2 regions of the Kurthia sp. FSL E2-0154 genome follow, and region 1 is predicted to be linked to the other one. Evidence: predicted binding sites of a transcription regulator. Region 1 holds the regulator's gene; the other holds the start of a gene.

What was found. The regulator Rex, encoded in region 1, represses fermentation and respiration genes when NADH is low (regulators of the CRP and FNR family bind a similar motif). The targets are predictions, from matches to a motif close to TTGTGAAATATTTCACAA.
Region 2: a site for Rex is predicted at 8,727-8,744, ahead of MHB75_RS03110 (cytochrome c oxidase subunit II). Genes of this name have one in related genera too.

What each region holds. Positions count from the first base shown of each region.
Region 1 is NZ_JBBOPO010000001.1:2,184,665-2,200,170, forward strand. It holds gene MHB75_RS10750 (bifunctional homocysteine S-methyltransferase/methylenetetrahydrofolate reductase) at 1-776, opposite strand, end outside; SAM riboswitch class I at 869-977, opposite strand; gene MHB75_RS10755 (class A sortase) at 1,162-1,827, opposite strand; gene hemG (protoporphyrinogen oxidase) at 1,862-3,259, opposite strand; gene MHB75_RS10765 (Na+/H+ antiporter) at 3,435-5,459, shown strand; gene MHB75_RS10770 (acyltransferase family protein) at 5,537-7,489, opposite strand; gene MHB75_RS10775 (N-acetylmuramoyl-L-alanine amidase) at 7,795-8,892, shown strand; gene groL (chaperonin GroEL) at 8,990-10,618, opposite strand; gene groES (co-chaperone GroES) at 10,672-10,956, opposite strand; gene MHB75_RS10790 (CPBP family intramembrane glutamic endopeptidase) at 11,173-11,904, shown strand; gene tatC (twin-arginine translocase subunit TatC) at 11,981-12,733, opposite strand; gene MHB75_RS10800 (twin-arginine translocase TatA/TatE family subunit) at 12,746-12,973, opposite strand; gene MHB75_RS10805 (redox-sensing transcriptional repressor Rex) at 13,067-13,702, opposite strand; gene MHB75_RS10810 (ABC-F family ATP-binding cassette domain-containing protein) at 13,804-15,506, shown strand, end outside.
Region 2 is NZ_JBBOPO010000001.1:646,903-662,408, forward strand. It holds gene MHB75_RS03080 (putative bifunctional diguanylate cyclase/phosphodiesterase) at 1-1,371, shown strand, start outside; gene MHB75_RS03085 (THUMP domain-containing class I SAM-dependent RNA methyltransferase) at 1,374-2,510, shown strand; gene MHB75_RS03090 (ATP-dependent DNA helicase) at 2,583-4,487, shown strand; gene MHB75_RS03095 (dihydrofolate reductase family protein) at 4,993-5,208, shown strand; gene MHB75_RS03100 (hypothetical protein) at 5,239-5,877, opposite strand; gene MHB75_RS03105 (b(o/a)3-type cytochrome-c oxidase subunit 1) at 6,401-8,044, opposite strand; gene MHB75_RS03110 (cytochrome c oxidase subunit II) at 8,041-8,523, opposite strand; gene MHB75_RS03115 (chemotaxis protein CheX) at 8,963-9,418, opposite strand; gene MHB75_RS03120 (dynamin family protein) at 9,921-13,535, shown strand; gene MHB75_RS03125 (CAP domain-containing protein) at 13,616-14,599, shown strand; gene MHB75_RS03130 (sulfurtransferase) at 14,612-15,427, shown strand; gene MHB75_RS03135 (TerC family protein) at 15,500-15,506, shown strand, end outside.

The sequences.
Region 1 (15,506 bases):
CCTTCATCACGTAATTCAACTGCAGCGCGCCCAAAATATTCTGCTTCTGATTCATATACCACTTTTCCTTCTTCTACATCGAGTAGACTTGCATTCGGATACGCAGATAAGAACGAATTCTTTGGTAGCTCAACATTTTCAAGCGCCTTCACTGTATGGTACGGGCCTAACCGACAGTTCACACCGACAACATCAGCTCCAGCTCTTTCTAAATGTTGCAGTGCATCATTCAACTTCATTCCATTTAATAAAACCCCTGGGTCATGCATCGAAACTTGCGCTACAATCGGTCCATCTGAGAATATGCGAATTGTTTTCACTAATGTTTCAAGCTCTTCTAAGTCGTAAAATGTTTCGAGTAGTAAACCATCTACACCTGCATCAAGTAATACTTTTGCTTGTAAAACAAGTGATTCAATAATCTCATCTAGTGAATGTTCATCCTTACGAATACCTCGAATTCCACCAATTGTTCCAAGTACGTACTCGCCATTCTTCGTGGCTCTTTTCGCTACCTCTACACCCGCACGATTCAGTGCTTCATATTCATCTTGAATACCGTAGCGAGCTAACTTAATCGTATTCGCTGTGTACGTATTCGTCTGAATGACATCAGCGCCCGCTTCAATATATAGTTTATGAATATTCTCGATTACTTCCGGCTTTCGAACATTCAGTTCTTCATAACAAAAATCAATCCCATATGAATAGAGCAGTGTCCCCATTGCTCCATCTGCTGTTAATACTTTTGTCTTTAAATCTTCTAGTAATCCCATACACTCCCCATCCTTCCTTCATTTCAAAAAAGCTATAAAAAAACCTTCTTACATTGCATAAGAAGGTTTGAACTGACACTTGAAAATAAGCCTTCTTATCTTTTAAGAACCATACGTCCTTCTGGAATTAGCACCTGACCATCTAAATGGCTGGTTGCTGAAGCGTCGTCGGGCCAGTCCCTCGGCTTCTCTTGATAAGAAATTATTGAATTTTTAAAATATTAAAAGAATCATACCTCTTAAATAGAGTACCGTCAATAGCTTCTACCACTTTCAGCTAAATATTGTACGAAAAAGCGCTTACTTTATCACAATATTTCGCAAATTTAGTAATAGAAATTAAAAAAGCGTATGAGGTTTTTTCACATCTCATACGCTTCATATTTTATTTTTTTATCGTAAATGCATCGCCAGCATTTGAATCAAAGTCACGCGCATTGACATACTCACCTTGTACAATTAATCGTTTCGAACCATCATAATTACATGTAACGAGCGTCAGTAGTCTTTTTTTAGCTTGATTTTCGATAACTTGAACGTCAGTTGCTTCTGTAATAAAGATTTTTGTAATTTTATACGTATACACACGCTTATAGTCCGTTGTGTACATAAGCATTCCTTTTTTTGCTTTCGTTAAAGGGCTAAATAATGTTTTATCATTATTCATATTATGACCTGCTAATGCATAATTACCTTGCCCCATCTTCATATCCTTCTTTAATGTACCTGCGCCAATTGCTAGATTTGTATTTGAAATTCCGTATAAAATAGGCAATTGTAAAGATACATCGGGAACACTTAATGCACCAATTGAATGTACATCACCTTGATTCATTTGTGCCTTTAATACATCTTGTAAACTAATATTCTCTACTTTACCAAAATCAAAGCTTACGTCATCCGCATTTTGTGCTTTTTGTTCATCAAACTGCTCAATTGCTTGATTACTCATATGTGACACGATGAACCCCATAATTTGTTTATTGAAAATTAGTGCAACACCTAAAACAAACAAAACAATGCCAATCGTTAAACTTAATTTCCTGTTCATTATGGAATCCTTCTTTCACACTTTATACGAATTCTCATTGTCTTTGAATAAATTGATTCATAACTCGTGTAGCAACTTCTTCACCATTTTGAATACATAAACCAATCCCCACACCATAATACGAACAACCAGCTAAATGTACATGTGGATGATATTTCACCATTTGTTTTTCAATACGTTCAACTGCTTGTTTATGTTGTAAATTATAAATTGGCATCGCATCAAACCATTTTCTTACATCAATCCATGTTGGTTCATCTGTTATTTTCAAGCTTTTTTCGATGTCTTGACGTGCAATTTGTGCTAATTCATCATTTGTCATCTGACAAAATTCTTTAAAACGAGGGTTATTCTTTTTATAAAACATACGGATAAGTAACTTATCGTCTTTAGAAGTATGACGCCATTTGCGACTTGTCCATGTACATGCATTACAATTTACATCATTACCTGATGATACAATATATCCTGTACCATCTGCTGGTAGCACATCATTCGGTAAATCATAAGCCAAGTAAACTGTAATAATAGAACCCGTTTGTAGTTCTTCAAAATCACGTTGGAAAGGCTCTTCCTTCAATAGTTTTTGTGCGACTTGGTGCGGTACAGCTAATACGACCTCATCTGCATCTAACCATTCACCCGTATCTATTTGAACCTTATACCCATTCGTGTCTTGTTTTAACAATTCCGCCGATGTATTTTTTAAAATCGTCGCGTTCTCTAGCGTTTCTTCGATTCGTTCAAATAATTCTACTAGACCATTTTTAAACGAAATGAATTTCTTTTTGGCATTCTTTTGATAGAAAGCTTTATTCGCTTCAAATCCACGCATAATACTGCCAAATTCATTTTTATATTCAAATAAGTAGGGTAAAGTAGAAGCAATTGTTAATTTATTCAAATCACCTGAATAGACACCAGATAAAACAGGTGCGACTTGTTTTTGAACAATTTCTTCACCTAAATAATATGTTAAAAATTCTCCGACCGAATGATTTGTTGTAAAAGGAAGTTCGGTTTTTTCTAAGTCTTGTAAAACAGCTTTTTTTCCTTCTTCTGAAATAAGCGTACTTTTATTTAATGCTTGTTCATTCATAGGAATTCCAAACACGCTATCTTCTGGAATTGCATGTAACTGATTTTCAGTTAAAATATATGAAACGCCTGTGTCATTATAAACAACGCGATCTTCTAATTGTAATTCTTCGATTAATTTTCGAACACTCGCATGGCGCGACACGATGGAATCTGCACCAACTTCCATTAAGTAACCATCACGTTGTTTTGTGACCATCTTACCACCGATTTGTGCGTCTTTTTCAATCAATGTCAAAGCGAGATCCAACCCTTGTTCTTTGGCTTGTTTTTGCAAGTAATGCATCGTACTCATTCCGGTAATACCGCCACCAATTACGACTACTTTTCTCAACGTCTGTCATCTCCGTTCATTCATGTTCTTCCTTAGTATAAATCAAATTGACTCGGAACCACATTGTTTTATCTTACAAACTCTTGAACACTTTTCAAATACGCAAGCGTTTAATTTAGCTTTTTGTTCCATTTACGGTAACCTTAAATTAATCCTATTTTGAAAGGGTCTTGCTATGAATTTATTAATGATTACACTCTTTTTATTAATCGGTTTACTAGCGTCTAATATTATTAGCCACTATGTAAAATTTTTACCGACTGCTTTAATTCAAATTGGTCTCGGTGTTATTTTAGCACTTTTCGTTCCGAGCTTAGACTTAGAACTCGATACCGAATGGTTTTTATTACTTTTTGTTGCGCCGTTATTATACAATGATGGACGCTATTTTCCACGCAAAGAATTATGGAGTATGAGACTACCTATTTTAGGGAATGCCATCGTACTGGTACTCATCACAACGATCGGCGGTGGATATTTTATTCACTGGCTTGTGCCAACAATTCCACTCCCTGCTGCCTTTGCACTTGCTGCCATCCTATCTCCTACTGATCCTGTGGCAGTAAATGGCATTGCAAAACGTATTCGAATACCTGAAAAGATTTTAAGTGTTGTACGCGGGGAATCACTTATCAATGACGCTTCAGGGTTAGTAGCTTTTAAATATGCAGTTGCTGCAGCTGTATCAGGGTATTTTTCATTCCAAAGTGCCATTTTAAATTTCTCTTATACGTTTTTAGCAGGAGGGATTTTAGGTTTAGTTCTTGGATTTGTTCTAATTGAATTACGATTTGCTTTTAGACGTGCTGGCATACGAGATGCTGTTTTCCACACACTTTATCAAATTTTAACGCCCTTTATCATTTATCTCATTGTGGAAAATATTTTTCATGCTTCTGGCGTTATCGCCGTTGTCATTGCGGGGATTATTCAAGCTATTTTCAAAGAACAAACCGAAACTGTCCTTGCAGAAGAACAAGTGCTAACAGAGAGTGCTTGGGAAATCGTTTTATTCGTTTTAAATGGCGTTGTTTTCTTATTACTTGGTTTAAATATTCCATTATCTATGAAGCAATCGATTTTAGATACACAAATCGATAATTGGATTTTAATTCTTTATGCATCTGCAATTGGCGCAATCATTCTTCTTATACGCTTCGTTTGGTCACATTTATTTGCACTGTGGCAATTCAAGCGAAAAAGAGATGAAAAACCAACGCTAAAAATGAGTCTAATTAGTAGTTTAGTTGGTGTACGTGGTGCTGTCACAATGGCGGGGATTTTATCATTACCTTTCTTCCTCGACACAGGAGAGCCCTTTCCAGAACGATCTTTAATCTTATTTTTAGCTTCTGGTGCTATTCTTTTCACACTGATTATTGCTACAGTCTTCTTACCGTTACTAACAGATAAAGAAGAAATGACAGTTGTAAAAGAAGGTCAGCTGTCATTCCATGAGGCGAAAAGTTTTGTTTTAGTGCAAACTGTAAAAAAGATGCAATCAAAAATCAACGAGGAAAATCGTTATATTATTTATGATTTAATTGATAATTTACAACATCTATTCAGACAAACACAATTAGAAGCCAATGCAGATGATTCAGGTAGTTCAAAACATGCACCAAAATTAGAACGTATTCGCTTGAATGCATTACAAGTTGAACGTGACTATATCAATGGATTGTATAAAGATCATAAACTTGATGAACATATGTACCAGTCATTACTACATTCTATATCTGATCGCGAAAAAATGCTGTCGATTAGCACTTGGAAACGTGGATTGTTTACATTACGAAAAGTTTTACGCGAGTTATCGATTGCTAAAAAGCATTATAATAACGAAAAAGAAAAATATTTATCGTATGTTCTCATGCGTCAAGATGTTCGTCGACACGCTTATAAAAAAGCAATCGATTATTTAAAAGAAAAACGAAAAAAATCAGATCATCCTGAGCTCTACACCGTTATTCTTTTTGAATATCAAAAAGCATACGAACGCCTACGAAAAAAAGTCACAATGGACTCTGTACGCGAAGAAGAACTAAAAGAAGAATTAAATTTAGTGATGCTCGAAACAGAACGTCAAGAAATTCACTTATTATATGAAGAAGGCAAAATTACACGCGATCAAGAAAAAGACTTACGTCGCCTTGTAAACTACATGGAAAATATCGCATTATACGAACATGTGGAATAAATAGCAAAAGAGCTTCGGCATTTTCATATGCTGAAGCTCTTTTGCTTTTAGCTAGAATTTTGTTCTAGTCTCTTGTATTATTTTTTCTTTTTGTACTTTGCAATTTCATGAACTACTAAATTCGAATAGAATTTACCACCTTCAGGGTTCGGGTGGATCTGGTCATTATAAAAGATTTGTGGTTTATTTTTAGATGCTTCATACCAATCAATCTCATGTACATTATCATATTCTTTCGCTGCATTTCGAATCGTCTTATTCACACTATCTTGCCAACTACGACTCACGCGTACATTCATTAAGAATATTTGACGTTTTGATCCAAGTAATTCATAAATCTCTTCCCACTGCGTTTTTGTAAATGTACCATTCGAGCCTAAACCAATTAGTACCGTATTCGATACCTGTCCTTGATTCACCTTTGTACGCAATTTATCAATCGCTGCATCAACTTGTAATGCCACTGTCGCATCGACATCAATACGCGGTAAATCTGCTTGTAAAGCACTAGCAGCACTCAGCATAACAGAGTCACCCAATGCAGTAATCGGTGTGTTAGCTAATGCAATCTTACCATTGGCGACATCTTTTTTATATTGCGCTTCTTTTTTCGGCTTTTCATCAGCTTTTGCTTTTTTCTCAGCTACAGCTGCTTCTTTTGCTTCTTTTTTAGCTTTTGCAATGGCTGCTTCTTTTGCTTTTTTACGTTCTTCAGCGGTTTGCTCTTTTTTCGCTTTTTGCTGTTCTTCTTTTAACTTCTGCTCTTCTTTTAGATGTTGCTCCAGTTCATTCTCTTTAGAAGCTTGTGGAGCAGGTTCGACAATCATACCGTACGTGAAAACAATCGCAATCGCTGAAATAGCAAGCATTGTAAAGCGCTGTTTCATGTTTTGCTGTTTCCACTTCCACGACCATGTACCGTTTCTAAAGACAGCCAACCAATTACGCCATTCCCCACGACGAATTGGATTTTCCACAAAACGATACGACAATGCTGATAAAATAAATGTTAAAACCAATGCTAATAGAATTTTCATACCGCTAATCTCATCTGTTTTAACTGCAATTCCTAATAATACAATGATTGGGAAGTGCCAAATATAAATACCATAAGAGCGTTCACCAATCCATAGTAACGGCTTAATACTAAAAATCTTCGCAATGGAATTAGCTGGATGTACAATAACAGCGATTAATACTGCCGTTACTGCCGAAGCCAAGTACATACCACCATAATATAAGAAGCTACCGTCTTCTTGTGTGAAAATCATTAAAATGATTAAAATCCCTAAACTGACCAAACCTGCGATATTCAATACTTTTTTCAAATCAGGTGTTACATTCGGACTCAATTTTGCACTTGGCCATACGAATGCTAATGCCGCACCTAGTAAAATTGAAAAGGCACGTGTATCCGTCCCGAAATAAACACGACTTGGATCAGCATCAGGACTATACATGAATGCCATTGCCTCTGCTGAAATAAACGACAGTAGGACAATAAATATCGCAAGCTTTCCTTTTGAACGAATAAATGTTAACGCTAGTAACATTAAAATCGGCCATATAATATAGAATTGTTCTTCTACCGCAAGTGACCACATATGTTGCAGTGGTGAAGGCGGCGCAAACTTTGTAAAATATGAGTGATCTTGAAGTATGTAATACCAGTTACTCACATAGAAAAAAGCCGCAGCAACTTCTTCACGTAATCCTTCTAAGAAAGAACGCTGGAATAATGTAATCCACGTCACTAATGCAACTAACATTAATACAAGTGCTGGAATGAGCCTTCTAAATCGCTTAATCCAGAAACTCTTAAAATCTATTCTTCCATTCTTTTCGAATTCATTAATTAATAAATCTGTAATAAGATAACCTGACAATACGAAAAATACGGTTACACCGAGAAATCCACCATCAATTCCATCAATATGTAGATGATATAAAATAACAGCTAATACTGAAATAGCTCGTAATCCGTCCAATCCGCTAATATATCTGCGCTTTTGCTTTCCAGGACGCGGCATTGAAATACCTCCTAAATAATTGTTTCATCTCTCTATTTAATAAGACGTTTTATTTCTACATTAAGTTTTCTTTTTCATATTTTTATTGTAATTTCTATTCTAATAATAGCTTAAATTTATACATGCGTTAAGTTTTTTCATTCTTTGAATTAGCTATAAGATACGTTTTTTCAAAAATTAAAATCAATTATGCATCATCCGACTATTTCAGATATGTTACAAATAATACAACTTTATCACAATTCCCTTTTTTATACTATTTTATACATCATTAATATTATGATTAAGGAAATAGGAGGGAAATTATGCAATTTAAAAAGAAAAACATCATGTCATTCTTGCTCAGTATTTGTTTAGTTTTTACGATGTTCTTCTTACCTACTGAACAAGCTTCAGCAACATCTATCCAACTAAAAGTCGCAAATACAAATTCATTAAATCTTCGTATAGGTCCTAGTACAAAATATAAGGTTATAAAAAGACTAAAAAAAAATACAGTTGTCACACAAACTGCAAAAAAAGGTACATGGTCGAAAGTAAAAGTAGGTAAGACAACTGGTTATGTATCTTCCAAATACTTAACAAAAATTATACTCTCTACTAGTAGCACAAAGGTTGGCAAGTACTACTCCATCACTGCCGCTACACTTAACGTTAGAAAGACAAGTAGTGTTACGTCAAAAAAATTGGCTACTGTTCGCTTTGGCGATCAATTTAAAATTAAAGCCCAGGCTAAAAACGGTTGGTTTAAAATCGAGTACGCAAAAGAGAAAACAGGTTATGTCTCACATAAGTACGGTATTATTTCTACTTCCAAAGAGAACGCATATCCAGAAGGCACGATTTTTGGTCCATTAAGTGGTCGAACATTCGTCGTAGATGCAGGACATGGTGGCGCGCAAAAAGGTGCTTATTATTATGATATTGCTGAAAAAGATTTAAACTTAAAAGCTGCTAAAGCTTTACAACAGCAACTTAAAAAAGATGGTGCTAAAGTCGTTATGACACGCACAACGGATAAAACATTATCACTCGAAAAACGCGTACAAATTTCGAAATCTGTTAAACCAGATGCTTTTATAAGCGTTCATCACAATGTATATAACAAAAAAAGTGAGGAAGGCTATCTAGCTCTTTATACAAAAAAAGCTGAAAAGACATTTACGAAATACTTATTTAATGCATTAGATCGACCAATTTCAGCTGTTTCCGACGTACCTGCAGAAGAATATCGCTATCAAAACTTACACGTTCTACGCGAAAACCCATACATCGGTACACTGTTAGAATACGGTTATATGAACCGAAAATCTGAACTAAAAAAGATTAATACAGATAGTTATCGTAAAGCAATGGCACAAGGTATTTCAACTGGTCTAATTAACTACTTTAAAAAGTATTAATAGTTAAAAAGACTTTAATTGTTTTCAAATACAAAAAAAGGAATCGCACATATTTAGGCGATTCCTTTTATTTGTGTAGTAATCGATTAAATTTCGATTACATCATTCCTGGCATGCCACCCATATCTGGCATTGCTGGTGCTGATGAGTTATCTGGAAGGTCTGCTACTACTGCTTCTGTTGTTAGGAATAGTGAAGCTACAGATGCAGCATTTTGAAGTGCTGAACGTGTAACTTTTGCTGGGTCTACGATACCTGCTTCAATCATGTTCACCCATTCACCGTTCGCTGCGTTGAAGCCTGTTCCAACTTCTTCACGTTTTAGACGATCTACGATGACAGAGCCTTCTAAACCTGCATTATTTGCAATTTGACGTACTGGTTCTTCTAATGCACGTAATACGATGCGTGCGCCTGTTGCTACGTCGCCTTCTGTACTATTCGCTACAGCTTCTACTGCTGCATGGATACTTACTAATGCAACACCACCACCAGCTACAATACCCTCTTCTACTGCTGCGCGTGTAGAGTTAAGAGCATCTTCAATACGTAGTTTGCGTTCTTTTAGTTCGATTTCAGTTGCTGCACCGACACGAATTACGGCAACACCGCCAGCTAATTTTGCTAAACGTTCTTGTAATTTTTCTTTATCGAATTCAGACGTTGCATCTTCGTATTGGTTACGAATGTTGGCAATTCGATATTCGATTGCTTCTTGTTGACCAGCACCTTCAACAATTGTTGTGTTGTCTTTTGTTACAACTACTTTTGCTGTGCGTCCAAGTTGGTCTACAGTTGTTTCTTTTAAATCTAAACCGATTTCTTCTGTGATCACTTGTGCACCTGTTAGAATCGCAATATCTTCTAACATCGCTTTACGACGATCACCGAAGCCTGGTGCTTTGACAGCCACTACGTTAAATGTACCACGTAATTTATTTAATACGAGTGTCGCAAGTGCCTCACCTTCAACATCTTCTGCAATAATTAACATTGGACGACCTTGTTGTACTACTTGTTCAAGTACAGGTAAGATTTCTTGAATGTTTGAGATTTTTTTATCTGTAATTAAGATATATGGATTGTCTAATACTGCTTCCATTTTATCTGTATCTGTTACCATGTAGTGTGATAAGTAACCGCGGTCGAATTGCATACCTTCTACAACTTCTAATTCTGTATTGAAACCTTTTGATTCTTCTAATGTAATAACACCATCATTACCTACACGTTCCATTGCTTCTGCGATTAATGAACCTACTTCATCATCTGCAGCTGAGATCGAAGCTACTTGTGCAATTGCTTCTTTGTTTTCAACTGGTTTTGAAATGTTTTTTAATTCTTTAATTGCTGCTTCAACTGCTAAGTCAATCCCTTTACGGATACCGACAGGGTTTGCACCAGCTGTTACGTTTTTTAAACCTTCTGTAATCATTGATTGTGCGAGTACTGTTGCAGTTGTTGTACCGTCACCAGCGATTTCATTTGTTTTTGAAGCTACTTCAGAAACTAATTTTGCGCCCATGTTTTCATATGGATCTTCTAGTTCAATTTCTTTTGCAATTGTGACACCGTCATTTGTAATAAGTGGTGCACCGAATGCTTTTTGTAATACAACATTACGTCCTTTTGGTCCTAATGTTACTTTTACTGTATTCGCTAATTTATCCACACCTGCTAACATTAAACTACGTGCATCTTCGCTAAATTTAATTTCTTTTGCCATTGTATAATTCCCTCCTAGAAAATCAATCCATTCGTTTATTTGTATATATTAGATTACTCTACAATTGCTAAAACGTCGCTCTCGCGTAGTATTAAATAGTCTTTACCTTCATATTTTACTTCCGTACCTGCGTATTGAGCATAAATTACTTGGTCGCCTGCTTTTACGCTTAACGGAACCACTGTACCACTATTTGTTACGATTCCAGAACCCACTGCAACAACTTTACCTTGTTGTGGTTTTTCTTTTGCAGAGTCGGGTAGTACGATACCGAATGCTGTTTTTTCTTCTACCTCTACTACCTCAATAATAATACGGTCACCTAATGGCTTTAACATGTTCTAATAACCTCCTAATTTCTATGCATCAATATTTTTTTGTTAGCACTCTTATATAACGAGTGCTAACTTATATTCTTAATAATAAGCACTCTCGATTTTTTTTGCAAGTCATAACATTTATTTTTTTATAAAAAAATGACTGATTTACATTTTCTTTTTACTTCAACTTATTGGTAGAATAGAGATACGAATATTTCCGGAAAGGATTTGCTTATGAAAACTAAAAAAACACCGCTCTATATATTAATTACATATATACTCATGCAACTATCACCTATCATCTTTTTAAAGCCGATTGCTTCTATTATTCAATGGTTGGAACCAAGTATCACCAATGATGAACTATCCGCACAAGCACGCAGTTGGACCATCTTCTTTACGTTCTTTCTCGGTACACTTGTAACGATTTTCTTCATCTTACGTGACAAAAACTTTTTCAAAAATGCTTTTGTTGGTGGTAAGCGTTTTTCTACTATGGGGGCGATTGGATGGGGCGTTTTAGGATTCTTCATGATTTTAATTGGCCAGTCTCTTGCTGGTTTAATCGAAACATCACTTGGCATTACACCTGGTTCTGAAAATACAGCACAACTTTCTGCAATGGCTAAAGCAGCCCCTATTGCCATCATCAGTATTGTATTTTTCGGACCATTCCTTGAAGAAGTCGTATTCCGTCGCGTCATTTTCGCATCGTTAAACCAAACAACGAACTTTTTCATCGCAGCGAGTGTCAGCGCCATTGTATTTGCAATCGTGCATATGGATTTTTCTCATATCATCATTTACGCAACTGTTGGGTTTATCACTGCTTTTCTCTATAACAAAACAAAGCGACTGCTCACCACGATTATTGCACATACGATGTTGAATGGTTTTGTTATTATCATGAATCTCAATTTAGACAAAATAGAAAAATACCTCGAAACACTAAAATCCATGCAATAAAAAGAGTCTCTTTTTTTAGTGTTCGCAACAAAAAACTGGAATCGCACAACATTACGATTCCAGTTTTTCTTTTATATTATGCAGCTAGCTCCATTTCTCGCTGCTGCTCTGCTTTCAAATAACTTCTATAACCTATACGCGAAATCATGATACTGATTTCGTATAAAATACATAGTGGTAATGTGACAATCATGTGTGACACGATATCTGGAGGTGCGATGACTGCTGCTACACAGAGTAGTGCAAAGTATGCGTACTTCCTTACTTTTGACATGCCCATTGGCGTAATAATTCCGAGACGCGTCAAAAATAACATAATGATTGGCAACTGAAAAATCAATCCAAATGGTAATGTAATTTGCATTAAAAATTGAAAGTATTCATAGATTCCAATGGTCTGTTCAACATCCATTTCTCCTGCTAAACCCATCATCCATTTCAACATATACGGACGTAACACTAAATACGAAAATACAATCCCTACAATGAACAATAGGAATGCATATGGAATATAGCGTAATGTCACTTTGCGTTCTTTTTCATAAAGTCCTGGGCTCACAAAACCCCATAACTGAAATAGAATAATCGGTGATGTCATAACAAGCGATAAAATAAAGATAACTTGTATGTAAACCTTCACTGGATCGGTAACACGAAAAGCATGCAATTGAAGCGATTTTGCTTCTTCAGTATGTTGTAAAAATTGTATGAGTGGTTGTGCTAAAAAGAAACTTCCAATAATCGCTAAAACAAAGAATCCTGCAACAATTAATAGCCTCTTTCGAAGTTCCTCTATATGTTCAACGACTGTTAGTTCTTCTTGTTCCATCAGATGAACACCCTACTTCGTCTCTTCGATTTTTTCGACAGCTTTTACTTCATTTGCGCTGTTTGTTTCAACTGTTTTTTGTTTTGTACTTTCAAAATCTTCGTCTGTTAAACCTTTTGTTGCAGATTTAAACTCACGGAGTGTAGAACCCATCGCTCTTCCTAGTTCAGGAAGTTTTTTGGGACCAAAAATAATGACAGCAACACCTGCAATAATCGCAATACTAGCTGGACCTACCATTACACACACCTCCTCAATTTGATAACTACATTCTACTCCACACTTCGTCATTTGTATATTATTCTTTCGGTCTACAAAACTGAATATTTAAGACTATTCTTCCACATTTCGAATAAAATAACTAAGCGTTTGCAACTCAATCGATAAATCAATTGTATGAACGCGGAATGTCTCAGGTACTTGCAGACGAACCGGTGTAAAATTCAACACACCTTTCGCGCCCATCTGAATTAATCGATCTGTCATAAACTGTGCTGAACGTGCTGGTACAGTTAAAATAGGTAGTTCTGCTTTGAATTCTTCAAACTTCTCTTCCATCACATCTGGATGAAAAACAGGAACACCATTTACAAGCTGCCCTTCCATTGGATAGTTCGTATCGAATGCTACAACAATTTTCATATTATGGTTCTTTTGAAAATTATACTTCAGTAAGGCCTGACCCAAGTTACCAATACCGATTACTGCTACATTCATACGTTGGTCTTGATCAAGAACGCCTCTAAAGAACACGAGTAATTTTTGTACATCATATCCGTAGCCTTTTTTACCGAGTGGTCCAAAATATGAAAAGTCACGACGAATTGTCGCTGAATCAATTTGCATGGCCTCACTTAACTCTTTTGATGAAATTCTATTCTTTCCTGCATCCGCAAAATTTTGGATGAAGCGATAATACAGTGGAAGTCTTTTCGTTGTGGCCTGCGGTATCCTATAATTCTCTTTCAAACATGTTTCCTCCTACGAATCTGGTTATACGATTTAGATAGATGACTATTGCACCTATGACAGCATTTCGTTACACTTAAAATTGAACTGAGGTGTCGAAAATGATTGTATTACAAGTCAATCAATTATATAAATCATATATTGCAGATGAAATTTTAAGTGGCGTTAAACTCGAAGTTCAACATCGGGATCGCGTCGCACTTGTTGGCCGAAACGGCGCAGGTAAATCTACTCTTTTAAAAATTATAGCAGGTCAACTCTCCTATGACTCTGGCGAGATTATTATGCCAAAAGGAATTAAACTTGGCTACTTAGACCAACATGCTGGTCTAGAATCTGATTTATCCATTTGGGATGAGATGATGACCGTATTTGAACCATTAAAACAACTCGAACAACAAATTCGTTCACTTGAGTTGCAGATGGCTGAACCTACGATTTATGAAAATGCAGAACGTTATCAAAAAATCACTGCTGAATATGACCAGCTACAACATGAATTTAAAGAACGCGGCGGCTTCCAATATGAAGCAGATACACGCTCCGTTCTACATGGTATGCAGTTTTATCCTGATTCCTATGAACAGTCTATATCTTCATTATCTGGTGGTCAACGTACAAGACTGGCTCTAGCAAAATTACTTTTAACAAAACCTGAATTACTTATTCTGGATGAGCCGACCAACCACCTGGATATCGAAACATTAAACTGGCTTGAAAATTATCTAAAAAACTATGACGGCGCTATCCTTATCGTATCACATGACCGCTATTTCTTGGACCAAGTTGTGTCTATTGTTTATGAAGTTTCTCGTCATCATGTCACAAAGTTCACAGGTAACTATTCAAGTTACTTAGATCAAAAAGCAAAGAACTATGAACGTGACCTGAAACTCTATGAAAAACAAATGGACGAAAAGTCAAAACTCGAAACATTTGTTCAAAAGAACTTAGCGCGTGCATCAACTACGAAGATGGCACAATCTCGTCGTAAAGTTTTAGAGAAAACCGAGTGGATGGATTCTCCTGATGGCGATGAAAAATCAGCTACTTTTACATTCGATATCGAAAAGCAAAGTGGTAATGATGTGTTATCCGTTGATGATCTTACAATCGGTTATGGACAAACGCCAGTTTCTGAACATATTAACATGCGTGCCTATCGAAAAGACCGTATCGCCCTTGTTGGTCCAAACGGTGTCGGAAAATCTACGTTATTAAAAACGATTATAAAAGATTTACCTGCTCTATCCGGTGATATTCGTTATGGTACGAATGTACAACTGGGCTATTACGATCAGGATTTAGCAAAACTCTCTACGAATCGTACAGTACTACGTGAGATTTGGGATGAATGGCCACTAATGAATGAAAAAGATGTTCGTACTGTTCTTGGACGTTTCCTTTTTTCAGGAGAAGACGTAAATAAAATTGTACACGATTTATCTGGTGGCGAAAAAGCACGTTTAACGCTCGCAAAACTCATGCTTGAGAAAAATAATGTACTGATTTTAGATGAGCCGACCAACCATCTTGATTTAGATAGTAAAGAAGTATTGGAAAATGCACTAATTGATTTCCCGGGTACGCTCATCTTCGTATCACATGACCGTTACTTCATCAATCGCATTGCAACAAAAGTTGTCGAGTTATCGAATGAAGGTTCTTTTGAATACTTAGGTGATTATGATTACTATGTAGAGAAAAAAGAAGAGCTAGCTGAAATCGCAGCTGAAAAAGAAGCTGCTCTTGTAAAAACAAAGCCAATCGTTCAAAAAGAAACACCTACATCGAATCAAGCCAT
Region 2 (15,506 bases), 1.5 Mb from region 1:
ACAACACATTATTGTGGTATTTTTGAAGACCTTTCGGAAAAGAAAATTGCAGAGCGTGAAATTCAAATTCAAATGAATACAGATACATTAACGGGTTCTGAAAATAGCTATTCATTTATGAACCGCATGAATGTGCTCTTAGAAGCTTCTGAGAAGAAAAATTTTGAACATGCATTGCTATTTTTAGACATGGATCGTTTTAGTCATATTAATGAATTAGGTCATTCGATTGGTGATAAATTATTAACGGAAGTTGTACAGAGGTTGACACCGTTTATTCGCAACAAGGATATACTAGCGCGTTATGGCGGTGATGAATTTGTTATTACTTTGGCACACATTCACCATCCGAAAGAAGCAGTTCAACTAGCAAGCAAGATTATTGAAACATTTGAAGAACCGTTTTTAATTGATGAACATATACTCTACACAACGGCCACAATCGGGATTAGTTTGTATCCAGAAGATGGACATAATACTGAAATTCTGATTAACAAAGCAGTGAAGGCAATGGAATATGCGAAGAAGAATGGGCGTAATCAATTTGCTTTTTATTTTGACGAACTGAATATTGGAACGAATCGCGGTTTATTAATTGATCATGAATTACGTAGAGCAATTAAAAATAAAGAATTTATTTTACATTATCAACCAAAAATTGATTTAACGACAAATACAATCATTGGTTTTGAAGCATTGGTTCGCTGGTATAACGAGACCCTTGGCTTTGTACCGCCAAATGATTTTATTCCGTATGCAGAAGAAGTGGGATTAATTATTCCTCTAAGTGAAGTCATTATTGAAAAAGCATGCCTAGATTGGTTAGCCTTAGAACGTGCAGGTTACGGTCATATTCCAATCGCTATTAATATTTCAAGCATTCACTTCCATCAACCAAACTTTATTGAATCGATTCAAGAAATTTTACAACGCAATAATTGCTCTCCAAGAAATTTTGAAATTGAATTAACGGAAAGAACGGTGATGAATAATGAAAAAGAAACGATTCGTCGACTAATTCAGTTGAAGCAATTAGGTTTTAAATTATCGATTGATGACTTCGGCACGGGGTATTCATCATTGTCATATTTAGTACAGTTCCCATTAAACCATTTGAAAATTGATCGTAGCTTTATTCAATTAATTGGTTCTGTTAATGAGAAGCAGGCAGTTGTTGATGCCATTATTCAAATGGCACATCGTTTGCATATGAAAGTCATTGCAGAAGGTGTGGAACAAAAAGAACAAGTGGAATTGCTAAGAAATATGGGCTGTGATATGATTCAAGGATATTATTATTCTAAACCGTTGCCATTAGAAGAGGCGATTGATTACGTAGAATTTTGGAAATTGGAGATAGAAGGGAAATAAGCATGACAAAATTTAATTTAGTAGCTACAGCAGCTATGGGACTTGAAGCCATTGTAGCAGATGAACTAAAAGCCTTAGGATATGAAACACGTACAGAAAACGGAAAAGTGTACTTTGAAGGAGAAGAGCGTGATATTGCACGTACTAATTTGTGGTTACGCGTAGCAGATCGTGTAAAAATCGTTGTAGGTTCTTTCCCAGCAAGAACATTTGATCAATTATTTGAAGGTGTTAAAGCATTACCTTGGGAAAAAATTATGCCAGTTGATGCAGAGTTCCCTGTAACAGGTAAGTCTGTAAAATCAAAATTATATAGTGTGCCAGATTGCCAATCAATTACGAAAAAAGCAATTGTTGAGCGCATGAAAAAAGTACATGGCCGTTTAGGTATGCTAGAAGAAACAGGACCGAAATTCAAAATTGAAGTATCAATCTTAAAAGATATGGCGACACTAACAATTGATACATCAGGCGCTGGTCTTCATAAACGTGGATACAGAACAGAACAAGGTGAAGCACCATTAAAAGAAACATTGGCTGCAGCACTTGTATATATTTCAAAATGGACACCAAATCGTCCATTCGTAGATCCTTTCTGCGGTTCAGGTACTATTGCACTTGAAGCAGCGATGATTGGACAAAACATTGCACCGGGTTATAATCGTGAATTTATTAGCGAAGAATGGCCATTTATGAAACAAGAGATTTGGGATGAAGTACGTGATGAGGCAGACCGAGCTGCAAATTATGACCAACCACTTCAAATTTCAGGTTCAGATATTGATCACCGCATGGTAGAAATTGCAAAACGTAATGCACTTGAAGCAGGTTTTGGCGAATTGATTGACTTTAAACAAATGCAAGTGTTAGACTTTACAACACACGCTGAAGATGGCGTTATGATTGGAAATCCACCTTATGGTGAACGTATTGGTGAAGTGGAAGCAATCGAACAAATGATTAGTGATATTGGTCATATGATGAAAGCTTATCCAACATGGTCTGTTTATATGCTATCTTCGATGGAGAATTTTGAAGAGCTATATGGTCGACGTGCAACAAAAAAACGTAAATTGTTCAATGGTTTCATTCGAACAGATTATTATCAATTCTGGGGACGCAAATCACAGAAGAAATAAAAACAAGAGAGGTTGTCTATTTAGACAGCCTCCCTTTGTGTTGAAACATAGTAGATGAGAGGGGTAGATAGTATGCGACAATCACTACCATTTGAATTATCAAAAGAACAATCATTCTTTGATTCTTTAGGCGACTGGATGGGTGACGTATTATACGATGAACTTCCGGAAAAAGGATTGGAATGTCGTGATGAGCAGATTTTTATGGCTTATCAAATAGAAAAAGTATTACGTGAAAAGTCTATTTTATTCGCGGAAGCAGGTGTAGGTACAGGGAAAACTATTGCGTACTTATTACCAGCTATTACGTATGCTCGTTATACAGGTAAACCTGCATTAATTGCATGCGCAGATGAGACGCTAATTGACCAATTAGTTAAAGAAGGCGGCGACATTTATAAACTGCAAAAATTATTAGATTTAAATATTGACGTACGCTTGGCAAAATCGCGTGACCAATATTTATGTCTAAAACGCTATGAAGAAGCAGAGCAATTCATGGATGGAGAATACCTAGATGAGATTGCTGTCTCGATTCCAGAAGGCGTGTATGGTGCTGGTGGATTAGGACTTTATGGTGCACGCAGTGATTATCCAAATATTTCAGATGAAGAATGGCAACATGTGAATTATAACTATATCCAACAATGTCAGGTTTGTGATGTCCGTAATCGTTGTGGTCAAACATTACATCGTGCACATTACCGCGAAGCGACGGATTTAATTATTTGCTCACAAGATTTCTTAATGGAACATACGGCAACGAAAGAGTCGCGTGAACGTGAAGGGCAATTACCGTTATTACCAGAAGTATCGATGATTGTATTAGATGAAGGACACCTTCTTGAATATGCCGCGCAAAAAGCAATGACGAACAAAATTCAAGATTACACAATCGTGAAATTATTAGATCGTTTAATGGTTGATGGACTACGTGAAAAAACTTTATTATTGATGGAAAAATTACAAGATGGTCATGAATTATTCTTTGACCAATTACGTGATGATGTAATTGATACGGATGATGAGCGTAAACGAATTAAAAAAAGTCCAACGCTAATGAAGTTAGGTCAAAAAGTGATTGAAACAATTGACGAGTTAATGGAAGAATTCGTTTTTGAATCTGAAATGTATGTTATTCCAGAATACGAGCTACGCATGGCAGAAGAGTTTTTAGACCAATATGAAGCTGCAATGCGCATCTTTGTGTCGCAAAGTAATGCGATTGACTGGTTAGAAGAAACGGATGGCGAAGAAACATTAGTTATCATGCCACATTTAATTACAGAAGTATTAGAGAAGAAACTATTCTCTAAAAAAATTCCATATGTCTTTTCTTCGGCTACTCTATCCATTAATAAAGACTTTAGTTATATTGCGTATAGCTTAGGAATTAAAAAATACAACTCATTCTCTGTAGAATCACCATTTGATTATGAAGAAGTAATGAAGATTCATGTTCATGAACTTGAACAAGCTGAAAAAGTAGCGCGCGTTGCCTCTTTATTAGAAGAATCAACGGAGCAAACTTTATTATTATTCAAATCAAAACAAGCGATGCAAGCGTTTAAAGATGTTTTAACGGATGAACAAAAAGCAACAATTGGTTTTGAAGGTGATCGCGAGCTATCGTCATTAGTACGTGATTTCCAAGCAGGTAAATTACACACGCTAAGTTCATACCATTTATGGGAGGGACTCGACTTACCAGAAGAAGCATTAACACGTGTGATTATTGTAGACTTACCATTCCCACCGAGTGATCCATTATTTGATGCGAAGCGTTCATTCGCAGATGATCCGTATGTTGAAGTGGAATTACCATTCATGCTTCTTCGCTTGCAACAAGGTATGGGCCGTTTAATTCGTACAACAAATGATCATGGTACAATTCATATTTTAATGAATAAAGAGGAATTGAAAAACCTACCTGAGATTGAACCGATTTTTGCAGTAAAACCGACTTTTGAAAAATAGAAAAAAGGCTTTGACATGTACTAACTTGTCAAAGCCTTTTTCTATGTTACAACATGTATGAATGAATATGCGTTTTAAAAGTGAAAAATATTTATTTTTAAATTGGTGTGATTTCTGTTTGCTTTTTAAGGTTTTATTACTTTATAATAGAAAACCCAAGCGATTAAGAAAAGAGTGATGGGTATGGAAAATCGAAAAGTACGTCTTTTTATTGCGTCAAGTTTAGATGGCTATATCGCAACAAAAGAAGAGTTACTTGATTGACTAGAACAGGTGGAAGGTAAAGGAGATAATGGGTACTCACAATTTTATGAAACAGTCGATACCGTTATTTTAGGCAAAAAGGCATTTGATTGGTTAATCAGTTAATTATTATCTGAATGGCCTTATACGAAAAAAGTGTTATGTTTATACGTATCAACAACTTCAAGATATTCACTTTACAAAAGAGCCTGTAGCATCACTTATTCATACATTACGACAACAGCCAGGTCAAGATATTTGGATTGTCGGTGGAGGAGAACTCATCTATTCTTTTTTAGAGCAACACTTAATCGATGAGATTATTGTTACAATGGCGCCAATTTTATTAGGAGAAGGAATTCCTCTTTTTAAACCAGGTTTCTCACCCGTAGAATTAATATTACAGCAAACAAAAACATATGGTCAGTTTGTAGAATTACATTACAATGTAAAAAAGTATAAAAAAAGAGCGCTATAAAGTGCGCTCAAACAAAGTAGAATAACTAAGTTACATATAGACTTCTTTATACGAATTAAGATCTTCCAATAAATTTGTTTCTTGGAAAACTTCAAGTGAGTATTGTGTCTTTTCTGTAATTGGTAATTCTACGAAAATATTCATATCAAAATAAATTGGTAGTTCTTTAGAAGAATGTAAAATCGATTGTGCAGCACATTCTAGGCAATTCCCCACCTCTAAATGTTCGTCAATAAATGTAGCCAAATTGATTGTTTCACGATTATTTTTCACGTCAAATAGAATTTCTAAATCGCCATCAATCATAACGGATACCATTTCTGTTAATAAAAGAGCGTTCATAAAAGAGCTGCCCTTCTCAAGGCGATTGATATCGTGAATAATGTGGAAAGTTGGATGTTCGTAAATAGCTTTTAAAATTTCTGCAAGTACTTCATTTGAAAAATCTACCTTCTCGCTAAACTGAACGACTTCGTAAGGTTGTTCAATCATAAACCAGATATCTCTATATAAGGTAGGGTAGTATGCACTTGTTGTGGTCTTCTTTTTTAAAATTTCTTCTAATAATGGAACCTCAACAATATTCATATAAAAGAGTTCTTGATAATAATCGCTTACATAAAGAGAGCTATTATTCATCTTCTTATATTCATGGATCGTTGTTTGCATGTAAATCTCCCCTTTTAAAAAATTGGTTAATACTGATGGTGATTCTCAAAAGATGATATTTTGAGTTGCAAAGTATTTCAACTTCACATTGTCCAAAAAATAATGGACTCGTTTGGCTGGGCTATTTCGAAAAGTTTCTCACATGACAAAAGATGACGACAAAATAAATAAGTTATCTATATTTTGAGTCCCTGTGAAATACATGCTATGTATGATTTTGCTGTGCGTTTTCCGATGAAGAACCTTTGCCTATAAGTACATACTAGAAAAAAGCAATGCAATCAATAGAGAACTGCCATTATACAAATAACGTTAATATTTAGTGAATTATCTCTTTAAAATTTTACTAAAAAATTACCATAAAATAGATATTACACCTATTTGAATTAGCATTTTTTGTCATAAAACAGCGGGAATACAACAAATTCACGCTTTTATATTCACTAAATCGTAACATAAGTCTAAAGGTAAATCATGAAAAAATCAAACTTATATTAGAATATCATTCGAACGAGCTAGAAAATTACCACAATTTATATCCCTTTGAACCAAGTGGTGCATTTGAAATAATATCGTAAATTGGATATGAATAAGCAATTAATAATAGCGCAATTAAAATGATGATCCATAGTTTAAAGTTTTCTAAAATAGCAGGTGTTTTTTGAGCATGATTTGCAACTTCTGCTACTGGGAATACTTCAAAACCTTTCGGTGCGAAGAAAAGCATTTGAACAAGTATATACATAAATAATAAAATGGCAATAAATAGAATAGTCCCACCAACAGCTTGTGCGATTTGGTAGCCAATCCATGTTTGTGCAATTTCAGCACCTCCATATACTGAGAATGCAGAGCGTCTTGGTGCGCCAAGCAAACCAGCAATATGCATCGAACCTGACATAATCAACATACCAATTGCCCATAAAACTGTTTGGATTAGACCAAGTCTGTTTATTTTTTTTGTTAATTGTCGACCTGTTAAATGTGGAATTAAGAAATAAGAGGCCCCAAAGAATGTCAATGTGACCGTTGTAGCAATTGTTAAATGAAAATGCCCTGTCACCCAAATGGTATTATGAATTAATTGGTTCATTTGATAAGATGCATTAACAATTCCTCCAGCACCGCCAGGAATAAAGGCAAGCATACCGATAAAAGGTGCTAAGAAACGAGCGTCCGACCAAGGTAACTTTTTTAACCATCCAAAGAGTCCTTTACTCCCTAACTCACGACCGCGTAGTTCAAATGTAGCGAATAGTGAAAAAGCAGTAAGTAAAGAGGGAATGACAACCATCATCGTTAAAATAACTTGTAAAAACTTCCATGAACCACCGATACCAGGTTCAGTTAATTGATGGTGTAAGCCAACCGGTACGGAAAATAATACGAATAAGATGAACGAAAGTCTGGCAAGTGCATCCGAAAAAATCTTTCCGCCGATAATTTTTGGCACGGCGATATACCAAACCATGTAAGCAGGTAAGAGCCAAAAATATACAAGTGCATGACCAAATGACCAGAAAAGTGTACGCGATAATAACACATCTACACGTTCCATCCAACCAAGTGACCATGGAAGTAATTGAACTAATAATTCAGTTGTGACACCAATTGTAGCAACAAACCACATTAAATTATTACATACGACCATAAAGCTGAGTAGCGGTGTAAGCTGTTTTGGATTTTCTTTTTTCCATTGTATGTAACGATGAGCTTGTGCAAATGCTGCAATCCAAGAGCCTATCATGACAAGTGAAAGTCCAGCATAAAAAACCCAATGTGCTTGTAGTGGCGCATAAAATGTATAAAGTACAGATGCCTCATTTAATAAAACCATTGTAGCAGCCATAACTGTCCCAGTAGACATTACCCCGAAACCAATCCAGCCTAAACATCTTTCTTTAAAAGAAAATATTCCTGTTACACGACTCATAGCGGCTGTTTGAAAACCAAAAATGAAGAAGGTTGTAAAGACAAGTGCTAGAAGAACGCCATGTATAGTTAATACTTGATAATAGCCAATAGAGTAGGGAAGTTCGAGTGCGCCACTTCTCACGAATACTTGTACTAAACCGGCAATCCCACCAATTAATAAAGCAGCAAAAGCGAAAAGAAGGTAGGCAAGTGCTAGCTTACAATCGCGTAAATTGATTTGTAAAGATTTCATTTAGAATCCACCACCTTTAATGCTGCATGCATTTCAGCATGTCCCATCCCGCAGTATTCATTACAAACAACTAAAAATTCGCCCTTTTTATTGACGGTAGTTGTATATTCAGAAATATGTCCGGGCTCTAACATCATATTAATATTTGTTTTAGCAATTTCAAATCCATGCACAACATCTTTAGAGGTCGCAATAAACTTCACTTTAGAATTCACAGGAATTTTGATTTCCGATGGTTCATATAAAAAGGCAGATGCTACTACCACCACTTCATAATCCCAATCCTTTCCTGCTACTTTATAGACACCTGGCTTATTAAATGGTGCGATTTCACTCACTTTTTCAGGATTAATTGTTTTTTGTGAATTAGGTGTTTCATGACTATTATTTAATGCCATTAGACCAGTAATTAATAGAAAAATAATTAATGAGCCAATACCAAACATGAGCCAATATTTTTCATACTTATGCAAATACATGGGTGTAAACCTCCTCTAGATTAGAAACGATTCATAAAAATAGCGAAGCATACAAACCAAATGATGATTATGATGATACCGACTGTTATAGAGAGATAAAAAGTTCCTTTTAACTTTGAATCGGATGTATTTTTTTCTTTATGCATAAAAATCTCCTTTCTGTGTATGCTTATCCATAGTTTAGTCAAAACGACATAATATAGATGTGATTTTTATCACATCAAAATAAGAGAATGTGAAGTAAATGTGAAATTGTTTTGAAAAATGTAATAATTCAGTGTGTAAAAGAATAGAGATATTTATTATAATTAATATTTTAATATTAATTCGTTTATCGAAATAAAAGAATAGATCTACAAAATAAGACAAAAGGACTTGTACATATTTTGTACAAGTCCTTTTAGGGAAAAGAAATTTCATCGCTCTCATGTATGTCGACTTAAGAAGCTTCAATAGATAAAAGCATTGTTACATGACCAATCTCATCCATTGAGATTGGCAAAGTGAATGTTTGTGTAGATATTGGTAAATGTGTCTCACTTACCATGACAGTTGGGGTAGTAATGTCTAACTGAATATTGTGTTCAGCACTATAAATACATAATTTACCAGCAACCATATTTCCAAATTCTCCAACGAACGATTCTAAAAGTTCGCCATCAATCTGAAACCCATATAATGACTCACATAGTTTTTGAAATGAATTGTGATTGCTGTCAATAATCATACGTGCTTTTACATCACCAATTACATTGATCAAAACACTATATTCTAGATGCATATTAGGTGCAGTAAATGAAGAGGGAGACTGAATTGTAACTTGCTTTGGTGAAATTTCTTTGAAAGCGTGAATGATGCCGTTAAATAGTACTTGGTATTGAGCCGAAATACTCATACATACTCCCCTTTCTTCATGACTTTTAATCTATGATACACCGTTAGTTTAAAGAATACAATAAGAGAATTAATTGAGAAACTATTTCAATTAGATTGACAAAATAAAAAAAACTCGTTATGATAATGATAATCAATGACAATTAGAATTTAAAAATAAAAAATTATATTATCAAAAAGGGAGCGGTCATCATGCTTTTCGCACTTGTTGGAATGACAATCGTCGCTTGTGGTGTCACAGTTAAATACGTTTTATCAGAAACAACCGCACATTTGAAATAAATAAAATGATACTTTTGTTGCCGAATAGCTCGCTTAGAGTTATTCGGTTTTTATATTTTTAAATAAATTTAATTTTTTCACGTAAAAAAAATAACATAGAAGAAACGTAAAAATAAATAACTAAAATCTTCTGATTTGGAGCAATTTTTGTTTTTCCTTTTACAGACACATGATAGAATGGGATGAGTAACTACATATAGAAAAAGGAGATCGAGCCTTTCATGACTGTTTTTGAAGAAAAAATCCAATTATTATTGAAGAAAACTGCGTTACAGTACATGGTTTATAAAAAAAACGAAGACCATGAACGACTAGCAAAAACACAGCTTTTTGCTGAGAAGTTAATTAAGAAAGAATATGCAATTGGTTTTGCAGGTCATTTTTCTGCTGGTAAGTCGAGTATGATTAATGCGCTTACAGGTGACCAACTACTACCATCTAGCCCAATTCCGACAAGTGCTAATGTAGTTAAAGTGCATAAGTCAGAAGAAGATTATGCAATTGCTTATTTAGTAGGAGAAGATCCTGTTCGCTTTAACTCAGATTATGATATTAAAACTGTAAAAGAATTTGCAAAGAATGGTGCGTTAGTATCACAAATTGAGATTGGACATAGCCAGTCTGTATTACCGATGGGTGTTACAGTGATGGATACACCTGGAGTCGATTCCACAGATGATGCACACCGTATGTCAACAGAATCAGCACTTCACTTAGCGGATATTGTTTTTTACGTGATGGATTATAATCATGTGCAATCAGAATTGAACTTCCAATTTACGAAAACATTAATGAAGCGTAACCCGAATGTGTATTTAATCGTGAACCAAGTAGATAAACATAAAGAACAAGAATTATCATTTGAAGAATTCAAACAGTCGGTTGCAGATTCATTTGCAAACTGGGGTGTTTATCCAAAAGGTATTTTCTTTACATCATTAAAAGCGAAAGATTTAGCTTATAACGATTTTGACCATGTAAAAGAAATTGTTATGAACAGTATGGATGGTTGGCAAGAGCAATTAATAGAAAATGCCGAAAATACATTAGCACAAATGCATGATGAACATGGACAATTTTTAGAACAAAATAAACAAAGTATTATGGAAAGCAATGAAGATTTACTATCTCAAAATGATTGGGCACGTAAGTTAGATATTTTAGATGAGTACCAATCTGTAGAACGTCAACTTGAGTTATATTCAGTTGAGAAATGGGAAATGTCTTTCAATAATCAACGTGATGAATTACTTGAAAACGCTGTCTTAATGCCATTTGAATTACGTGATCGTTTAGCAAGCTATGCGGAATGTATGCAAAAAGACTTTAAAGTAGGTATGTTCTTTGCGGCGAAAAAGACGGAAGCAGAGCGCGCTCGTAGACGTGAAGACCTATATGATCGCTATAAATCAGTTGTTCAAAACCAAATTACAGGTCATATGTTGAACTTAATGAAGAGCTCTTTAAGAGAAGTTGGTGCTTTAACAGATGAATTATCACTTGAAATTGATGAATTCAAATTAGATATCCCATTCTCTGTTATTGAAGATGAGATGCGCATTGATGCAGTAGCAGGAGACGCTTTACTGAACTTCGCAAATCGTGTTGTTTCGGCTACACGTATGTGGTTCAAACGTGCAACAGATGACTGGAAGCGTGAGAAAATGGCGTATATTCAAGAATTATCGCTTGTAAAAGTAGAACCTCTGAAAAAGAAAAAAGCAGCGATGACTGAAAAAGTAGCAATCATCAATGATGTACTTCATATTGAAGAACAACAAAAATACTTTGAAGTTCAGAAAAATGTCGATGTACGTACACTGAATAAAGAAGCAGATGGTTATATGGAGCGCTGGATTAAAGGGGAAAAAGAAGCGCGTAAACATATGCGTGTATTCGATCCATCTATGATTGCTGTGGAAGAAAAACAAGAAGAGGAACAAGCGGATGACGATGTATCACAATCTACTTATAATGTTCAGCTAGACCAAGCAATTCAAAAAGCATTAAAAACAGCACATGCAGTAGAACCGATTGCTGGTTTCCAGGAAGTATCAAACTACTTGAAAAATAAAGTCGCACGTTTAGAAGAAAAAGACTTTACAATTGCTTTATTCGGTGCATTTAGTGCGGGGAAATCTTCTTTCTCAAATGCTTTAATGGGTCAAAAAGTGTTACCTGTATCACCGAACCCAACAACAGCAGCGATTAATAAGATTCGTCCTGTATCACCTGACCATCCACATGAAACAGCAGATGTAAAATTAAAAACAGTCGAACAAATGACAGAAGATATTGTGGCCTCTTATGGTGCAATTGGTGTTCACGTTACATCTTTAGATGATGCCTATGCAAAAGCACAAAAAGCACTTGATGTGGAATTAACAGATGAGCGCTTACATGTTCATAAATCATTTGTACGTGCATTTGCACAAAGTTATGAAGAATTTAAAGACGTATTAGGCACAACAATTCGTACAGAGCGCGAAGAATTCGAACGCTTTGTTGCACAAGAAAATCGTAGTTGTTTCGTTGATTCAATTGATTTCTACTTCGACTGTGAATTAACACGTCTAGGCGTTACGTTAGTTGATACACCAGGAGCAGACTCAATTAACGCGCGTCACACAGGTGTTGCTTTTGAATACATTCGTAATGCGGATGCGATTCTATTCATTACGTACTATAATCATGCTTTCGCAAAAGCTGACCGTGAATTCTTAATTCAATTAGGGCGTGTAAAAGATGCCTTCGAATTAGATAAGATGTTCTTCGTCGTAAATGCGATTGACTTAGCAGCAGATGAAGAAGAAGCAGAAGATGTAAAAGCGTATGTACGCAACGAATTATTACGTTTTGGTATCCGTAAACCACGTCTATTTGGTGTGAGTAGTCTACTTGCTTTACAAGAAAAAGTGGAACAGACAGAACTTGCTTCTGGTATGCCTGCTTTTGAGGAAAGTTTCCATCATTTCTTATCAGAAGAATTAATGGCTCTTGCAGTTCAAGCTTTAGTAGAGGAAACAGATAAGACGATAGAGCGTTTATCATCACTGATTCGTCAAACAGAGGAAAACTTATCGCGTAAAGATGAGCGTCTAAAAGAATTAGACCAAATTGAACAATTTGTTCGCTCGTCTATGGAAAAAACGGCAGCTGCTGTAATTGAACGTGATGTGGCACAAGAGCAAAAAGAGTTACTATACTATGTATTACAACGTGTATATTTCCGTTATACAGATTTCTTTAAAGAATCGTATAACCCAACGGTATTTAATACAAAATCAACATCAGATGCACTTGAGTTTGCACTCACTGAATTAATGCAAAGTCTAGGCTTCGACTTTGAACAAGAGATGCGTGTAACAAACTTCCGAATTTCAAAAATGATTGTGACAAAAATTTCAGAACGTTATACAGCAGATGTTCGTCGCCTACGTGATGTCAACGAGAGCTTCAGCTTCACACCATTTGAAGTAGAAGACCCAGCTATTTTAGATTATACAGGTCCATTTAAAGACCCATTCAAATATAAAGCTGTCAATAAATATTATAAAAATCAAAAAGCCTTCTTTGAGAATAATGATCGTATTTTATTACGTGATGCACTTGAAGAGATGTCAAAACCAGATGCACAAGCTTATTTAGATGAGCAGTCTGCACGTATGACTACGTGGGCAGAAGAACAGATTCAAGCGATTGCGGAGCAATTGAAACAACATATTGAAAATCAAGCACTTGAGCAACTTGATACAGAACGTTCGCTGCTTCAAGAAGATAGTAAACTAGCGGAATGGAAATCAATCTTTGAAGAGCTTGTAGAAGCAACAGTATAAATAAAAGAAGAACGCATGCGACTATAAAGCATCCATTGATTCCACAATTTCGTCTAATGATAATAGATTGAGGTGATCAAATGAGAAAATTATTCGCATGGGTTCTCTTTTTTGTCTTAATTTTAGGTTCCTATCAAGCTATTCAATATGCGCTTGATCGACCTGAATTGTCGAGAATGTTTTCAGAAGTAAAAGAAACAGTGGATCAATCTATTGATACTTTCTCAGATAAAAAAGAGGAAAAAGCGAAAAATATTGTATTGAAAGATACAACAGGTAAACAAAAAGGAACATTTACCAATGAATACGGTGAGCAATGGCAAATGACGCACAATGGTTATGAGCAATTCACACTTGAATCATCCAATGGTAAGGGCGGTTATATTGCAGGACAGGGGCGTACATTATTTAACACAACAATTGGTGAGACGACATATGGAGAGGCGCAAAAACAATACGGTGCACCTTTAGAAGAAATTCGTAAAGGCAATAAGATCTTTAAAATGAATGATGATAATAAAAAAGAGATGTTATTATATGAAATAGATGGATACTACGTGACGTTTTTTTTTGATGTTCATAATGCCAATCGCTTACGTGCAATTCAATATATTCCATATAATGTAGAACAGAAAAAAGAAGGATTTTATGGTCCTTCATCGAATGCTTTACGTACGGGGTTTGAACAGTTGATGATTGAACTGATGAATCAAGCACGTGTAGAACATGGATTAAAGCCACTTATTTATGACAAGGGATTAACAGCTCAAGCACGCGCACATAGTCAAGATATGATTGACCAAAACTATTTTTCACACACAGGAAGTAATGGAAGCACACCTGAATCACGTATGAAAAATGCGGGTTATTTGAACGAGCATTTCTATGCAGAGAATTTAGCTTATGGGCAGTACAGTAGTATTTTTGCTCATGAAGGTTTGATGAATAGTTTAGGACATCGTAAAAATATCTTAAACAAAGATCTGACACATGCAGGTGTGGGTGTTGCATTTGATGCTGAAAATGTGCCGTACTACACGATTAATTTTTATACACCATTTTAAGGGGGACTCTGTATGGGACACGTATTTATTCAAGCAAAGGATATACCAGCAAATGAACAAGCTGTATGGATTGACGCACGCTATGACTTAGCAGATAGCGTATATGGTCGTGCGCAATATGATATAGAACATATTGTTGGTGCGGTACACTGGGATTTAACGAAAGATTTATCTGACATGACAAAAGAAAAAAGTGGACGTCATCCGATGCCAACTAAAGAACAATTACACGACCTATTTGAAAAAGCCGGTATCACATATGAAACACCTATTTACATCTATGATGGTGGTGGTGAACCATTTGCTACGAGAGCGTATTGGTTATTACAATATGGTGGTTTTACAAATGCGCGCGTCATTGCAGATGGTCTAGAAGGCTTAAAGCAAGCAGGTTTTGAGACAACAACCGTTGAACCGAATCCAGTGCGTTCTAATTTAAATATTGATTGGCAAGATCAAATTTATGTAGATCGTGCCTATGTTAAAGAAGTAACAGAAGGTAAGCATGATAAAGTGTTAATTGATGCGCGTGCTCATCGTCGCTATATTGGTGAAATCGAGCCACTTGATCCTATTGCAGGACACATTCCAACTGCACGAAATTTTGATTGGGAACAGCTAAAAAAGGGGAATACGTTATTTATAAATGACGAAATAAAAAAAGTTGCTTCCAAAGATGAAAATATTATTGTGTATTGTGGTAGTGGTGTATCTGCGTCGCCACTTTACGCTGTATTAAAAGAATTAGGATACGAACATGTTCAACTTTATACAGGGAGTTATAGTGATTGGGTGATGCATTATCCAATTGCGACAGGAGAAGAATAGTCGATTTTTTCCTTTTTAAAACGCTAAAAGAGGCGTACAATAAAGGAAGTAACTGTAGAAAGAAGGAACAACATGGATA